DNA from 2 places in the Clostridium sp. HBUAS56017 genome. Region 1 is predicted to be linked to the other one. Evidence: predicted binding sites of a transcription regulator. Region 1 holds the regulator's gene; the other holds the start of a gene.
What was found. The regulator CtsR, encoded in region 1, represses protease genes until heat stress. The targets are predictions, from matches to a motif close to AAGGTCAANNAAGGTCAAAT.
Positions count from the first base shown of each region.

Region 2: the regulator CtsR is predicted to act here: its motif matches at 2,197-2,216, upstream of clpB (ATP-dependent chaperone ClpB).

Region 1 covers NZ_SULK01000034.1:7,826-11,264, forward strand. Annotated here, with positions in the region: gene FAY47_RS18805 (stage 0 sporulation family protein) at 1-406, shown strand, start outside; gene FAY47_RS18810 (cation transporter) at 418-621, shown strand; gene FAY47_RS18815 (4Fe-4S binding protein) at 718-888, shown strand; gene FAY47_RS18820 (MBL fold metallo-hydrolase) at 930-1,571, opposite strand; gene FAY47_RS18825 (CtsR family transcriptional regulator) at 1,731-2,186, shown strand; gene FAY47_RS18830 (UvrB/UvrC motif-containing protein) at 2,202-2,738, shown strand; gene FAY47_RS18835 (protein arginine kinase) at 2,719-3,439, shown strand, end outside.
Region 2 covers NZ_SULK01000025.1:27,571-31,009, reverse strand. Annotated here, with positions in the region: gene clpB (ATP-dependent chaperone ClpB) at 1-2,140, opposite strand, end outside; gene FAY47_RS17105 (helix-turn-helix domain-containing protein) at 2,292-3,439, shown strand, end outside.

The DNA of each region.
Region 1 (3,439 bases):
TTCATCATTCCTAGGTGATTTTGCATCAGTATCAATAAAGATGGCAAAAGAACAGAATTTATCTTTGAACCCAACAAAAATATCTGGAATATGTGGAAGGTTAATGTGTTGCTTAAACTATGAGCAAAGCACATATGAAAGTATAAGGAAAAGCCTACCTAAGGTGGGATCTATAGTAGAGACAGAAGAAGGAAACGGAGAAGTTGTTTCAAATAGTACAGTGAAAGAGTCAGTTAGAGTGAAAATTAGGGTCGGAGATGAGGAAGTACTTAAAGATTTTAAGATTTCTACGATAAAATTAATAACAGGTAATTACGAAGATTCTGTCGATGAAAAAGATATTAAATTAGAAATAGAATCTGAAGAGGATAAGAAGTTAATTAAGGATTTAATTAACGAAAAATAGGGGGAAATTTTATGAAATCTGTACTTAAGGTATTTAACATAAATAATCAACGTGATGTATCTAATATACAAAGAGCAATAACGTCAAATGAAGGTATTATTGCCTGTGAGATATCTATTGAGAAAAAGGAAATACAAGTTATATATAATGAGAGTTGGTTAGATATAGATAAGGTAAAAGAAAGTATTGAAAATTTAGGTTATATGATTCTTTAGTAGTGAGTTATTTTATAAAATAGACTTTTAAAAGGTTATGAAACATGTTAAAATAATTATGGTGTAATAACTATGATTATTTAGGAGGTGTTTTTAATGGCATTCGCAATTAATGATTCTTGTGTAAGCTGTGGTGCTTGTGCTGCAGAATGTCCAGTTAATGCTATAAGTCAAGGAGATACTCAATTCGTTATTGATGCAGATACTTGTATCGATTGTGGAAACTGTGCAAATGTTTGTCCAGTAGGAGCTCCAGAACAAGCATAGTCTGGTAATTAAAGATCGTCTTTAAGGCGATCTTTTTTATTTTAATTCATTTTAGTTTCTTTTAAGAGAATTGTAACTGGATATGAATTTAATGTTTTGGTATCTAGTGAATTTTTAGTTGTTTTTATAACTGATTTTATGGAAGTTATAAAGTTTTTACAACTATCTAAATAGATTAAAGAGTTAGTGGTCTTATAATTCATAGGAATTATAACTTTAGGTTTAATTTTGTGAACCAATTTAATAGCTTCAGTTGAGTTAAGTGTAAAATGGCCTCCAACAGGAATAAAGAGGATATCTATTGACTCAATGGAACGTAGTATATCATCGGGTAGATCATGACCTAAATATCCTAGATTACAAATCTTTAGATTATCAAAAACATAATTATAAATTATGTTAGGTCCTCTCTTTCTACCTTGTGAATTGTCTTGAAAAGAAGGAAATCCAGAAATATTAACAAAGTTAAGTTTATATGAAGAGGCTTTGTCAGCTAGCATAACTTTCTTGGCATTAATTTTAGCATTAGTTGTATCAGAATAATAATGACTTAAAGTAATTATGTTCGGGTTTAAATCTAATAAAGTATCTATAGAAATTGTACTAGGGGGATCAGTTAAGATCCTTCGCCCAAGAGAATCTTGCAGTAAAAATGAACATTCTCCAAACCATTTGATTAACATATAAGCCTCCTTAATAAAGTATATAAGTTATATTTACCCTGAATAGAATAAATTTAAACATAAAGGTAGCAATAAAACTTGAAAAAAATGAAAAAAGATATTAATATAAAATCAAAAGGTCAAGGTAAGTCAAAAACAGAAGTTTAAGAAGGTGATATTGTGGCAAGACTTTCGGATATAATTGAAAATTTTATAAAGAATATGCTTAATGAAAATGGTGGGGAACAGATTCAAATTCAGAGGAATGAATTAGCAGATCAATTTAGTTGTGCGCCATCACAGATAAATTATGTATTAACAACTAGATTTACTTATGAGAGAGGGTATGTTATTGAAAGTAGAAGAGGTGGGGGTGGCTGTATTGTAATAAGACAAGTAAGTTATGATGGGTCGGAAGAGAGGAATAATCTCTTGTATGATTGTATTGGAAATTCTATTACAAATAATAGTTCCTTAGCTTTAATTGAGAGTTTAGTAGAGTCAAATTTAATCACTATGAGAGAAGCAGAATTAATTAAGATGGCTATTAACGATAGGACCTTAGCTAATACAGATGATAGAAATAGGGTAAGGGCTGATATATTAAAGGCTGTGCTTATAGTTGTATTATCATAGAGGGGGTAATAAAAAGTGCTATGTGAAAGATGTAATAAAAATGAAGCTAAGATACATTTAATAAAACTTATTAATGGAAAGAAAACAGAAACATGGTTATGCGAAAAATGTGCAAAAGAACTTTCAGACATACCACTTAAAGCATCTATGGCAGAAGGGGCAGGAATGCCGTTTCAGAATATTTTAAGTGGTTTTTTTGAAACTTTAGATAAAACAAAAAAAATTGAAATAGTGTGCAAAAATTGTGGATTAACATACTCTCAATTTAAGAAGAGCGGACAATTAGGTTGTAGCAAATGCTATGAAAGTTTTAATGATTTGTTGAGTCCTAGAATTAAAAGAATTCAGGGTGACTTAGAGCACGTAGGTAAGATTCCAGTTAGAGAAGGAAATGAAGTGATTCAAAGAAAGAGAATTAAAAAGTTAAAAGAAGATCTACAAAAAGCGGTTATAAAAGAAGAGTATGAAAGAGCTGCAGTTCTAAGAGATGAGATTAAGTTATTAGAATCCCAAAGGGAGGTAAAAATTGATCATGAAGAATTGGATAGATAGTGAAGTAGCGGCTGAAGATGTAGTAATCAGTAGCAAAGTGTGTCTTATAAGAAATTTTTACAACTCTTTATTTACAGATAAGATGAAAACAGAAGAAGCTAGAGAAAATGTTGATAGGTTATATGAAATATTATTAGATAAGATTGATGAAGAAATGACTCTTGTAAGATCATGGGAGCATAATATAGATTTTTTAAAAGTATATTTAGAAAAACATTTAATTAGTGAAGGTCTGGTTAAAAGAAGGGATAGAAGTGCATTTATCATTAATAAAGATGAAACTTTATCCATAATGATAAATGAAGAAGATAATTTAAGAATACAATGTATAACAGATGGATTAGATTTAACTAATGCATATAACTATGTAAATAAGATTGATGATTATATTGAAGAAGTTATAGGATATGCTTTTGATGAAAATTTTGGGTATTTGACAGCATCCCCATCAAATGTTGGGACTGGGCTTAAAGCATCAGTGATGGTTCATCTACCAGCCTTGTCCATTAGTGAAGAAATATCTAATATATTTAATGGACTTAATAAAGTTGGAATGAATATTGAAGGATTGTATTTAGAAAGTTCAAAAGCATGGGGGAATATATATCAAATTTCTAATCAAGTTACTTTAGGGGTGAGGGAATTAGAAGTTATTGATAACTTAGAAGGCATAGTTAATAATATTATTAATGAAGAGAAAA
Region 2 (3,439 bases), on a different contig from region 1:
CAGTTTTACCTTTATTATCAGTTAACCTTCCATCATCTAAAATTTGAAGAAACATATTAAATACATCTTCATGTGCTTTCTCAATTTCATCAAATAAAAGCACACTATATGGCTTTCTTCTAACAGCTTCTGTCAATTGACCTCCTTGTTCATATCCAACATAGCCTGGAGGCGCACCAACAAGTCTTGATACAGCATGCTTTTCCATATATTCAGACATATCAATTCTTATCATGGCATCTTCACTATCAAATAATGTCCTAGCTAAGGTTTTTGCAAGTTCAGTTTTACCAACTCCTGTTGGTCCTAAGAATATAAATGATCCTATTGGCTTGTTTTCATCTTTTAGTCCTGCTCTAGCTCTAAGTATTGCACTAGATACAGCCTCTATTGCATCATCTTGGCAAATAACTCTGCTTTGAAGTTCTGAATCAAGTCTTAATAATTTTTCTCTTTCTCCTTCAAGAAGATTACTTACAGGAATTCCAGTCCATTTTGATAGAACCTGTGAAATTTCTTCTTCTGTAACTTCTTCTTTTAAAAGAGCACCTTCATAATTTTCCTTTACTTCACTTTCTCTCTTTTCTATTTCTTCTTCTAATACTGGTATAGTGGAATATTTAAGCTCTGCAACTTTATTATAGTCATAAGCTCTCTCATATTTTTCTATTTCACCACGTGCATCATCCAGTCTTGTTTTTAATTCTCTTAAAGATGTAATATGCTCTTTTTCCTTTTCATATTTTGCAGTCATTTCGTCATTCTTTTCTTTAAGTTCTGCTATTTCTTTCGAAATCGCTTCTAGCCGTTTTATAGAACCTTCATCATTTTCTTTCTCTAAAGCTCCCTTTTCAATTTCCAATTGAAATAATTTTCTTCTTATAATATCTAATTCTGTAGGAAGAGAATCTATCTCTGATCTAATCATAGCTCCTGCTTCGTCTATTAAATCTATAGCTTTATCTGGTAAAAATCTATCTTGAATATACCTATGAGAAAGTTTTGCAGCCGCTACTATTGCATTGTCATGAATTCTAATACCGTGATGTATTTCAAATTTTTCTTTTAATCCCCTTAATATAGAAACAGTATCTTCTACTGTTGGTTCATCCACTATTACCGGTTGAAATCTTCTTTCCAAAGCTTTGTCTTTTTCAATATATTGCCTATATTCATCAAAAGTAGTTGCTCCAATACAATGTAATTCTCCTCTTGCAAGTAATGGCTTAATTAAATTACCAGCATCCATTGCTCCATCTGTTTTACCAGCACCTACAATAGTATGGATTTCATCAATGAAAAGAATTATTCTTCCTTCACTTCTTTGAACTTCTTTTAAAACAGCTTTTAATCTCTCTTCAAATTCCCCTCTATATTTTGCACCTGCAATTAATGATCCCATGTCAAGTGAAAAGATTACCTTATCTTTTAAACCTTCGGGCACATCACCCTTTACTATTCTTTCTGCTAAGCCTTCAACTATAGCAGTTTTACCAACTCCCGGTTCACCAATTAAAACAGGATTGTTTTTTGTTCTCCTTGAAAGTATTCTTACAGTCCTTCTAATCTCTTCATCTCTTCCAATCACAGGGTCTAACTTATGTTTCTTAGCTAATTCAACTAAATTGCTACCATACTTTGTTAGTGCATCATAAGTCCCTTCTGGATCCTGTGTTTCAACTCTTTGATTTCCTCTAACTTCTTCTAATACTTTCATAAAATCTTTTTTTGTAATATTAAATTTTTTTAATATTTCTCCAACTATACCCTTAGAATCAACTTCCATAATGGATAACATTAAATGTTCAACACTAATGTATGAATCTTTAAATTTTTTCGAAATATCTTCTGCTTTTACAAGTACTTCATCTACTCTTCTAGTTATATATACACCCGAAGAATTTGCTCCTTCTCCCATAACTTTAGGCATAGCTTCTAATTTGTTATTAATTTCTGATCTTACATTCTTTATATCAACACCAATTTTAGTGAAAATATTAGGAATTAACCCGTCTTCTTGTTCCATAAGGGCAGCAAAAAGATGAACTACTTCAATTTGTTGATGATTAAATTTAACTGCTATAGAGTTAGAATCACTTAAACATTGTTGTACTCTTAATGTCATTTTATCAACATTCATATATTACTCCTCCTTACTACTGTAAATAGTTTTTTCTATATTTTTATAATAATACAAAGGTCAAAGAAAGTCAAAGTTTTATTTTCATTTTTTTACTTTTTTAAATAACTAATAATTGTTATAATTTCTATATACAACAGGAGGTGTTATTTTGAGAAAAGAATTCATTAACTTTGCATCTGATATGCCTGTTAATATTTCATTTTGTTCAGTTAAGGAATATCCTATACATTGGCATAATTCTATTGAAATAATATATGTAATAAAAGGTAAAGTTAAAATATCCATAGATACAGATAGCTTTGAACTATTTGAAAATGAATTAGAAATAATAAATGTTGATGAAACTCACAGTATTACTTCTAACTTTGATAATATGTTATTAATATTCCACATTGATCCTAGCTTTCTATCTAAATACTATAAAGATATTAAGAATGTTTATTTCTATACGAATACTTCTGACCTTGGAGCTCAAGAAGGTGCTGAGTATGACGAATTCAGAGCATTTTTAGCCGAACTTCTATATGAATATGTACAAAGACAAGAAAACTATGACGAAGAAATTGAAAATATATTAATTAATTTACTTTTTCATCTAATTAATAATTTTCATTATCTCCTTTATGAACAAGAAGATTTAAAAGATAACAAAGAACAATTAGAAAGGTATCATAGAATTTCAAAATATATATATAACAATTATAACAGTAATATAACTCTACAAGAAATAGCTAAAAAGGAATTCTTAACACCACATTACCTTTCACATGAAATCAAAAATGCTACTGGTTATAGCTTTACGGATTTACTTAACCTCACTAGGGTTGAAGAATCGGTAAAACTCCTTTTAGATACAGATATGAGTATTTCAGAAATATCAGATGAAATAGGATTTTCTCATACTAGGTACTTAAATAAGCATTTTAAAATTTATTATGGTTGCACTCCACTTCAATTTAAAAGAAAAAATAAACTTTCTCCTAAATTATATGAAAAAGCAAAAAAGATTACCTATTTACCAATATATGATTCTATAGAACTATTATCATCTTACCTAGATGATTATGAAAGATATAATTACGAAAACAAACTTTGGAATATACATGTTGATATGAGCTTGACTAAAGGAAAATTCACAAAAAAATTTAGAGAAATTCTAACTCTAGGTGACACTTTCGACCTTCTAATTGAAGAAAATAAAAATATTCTGGAAGAACTTCAAGAGGAGCTTCATTTTAATTATGGAAGACTTGAAAACTTCTTTAATGAAGATATGGGAGTATTTAAAGGAAATGA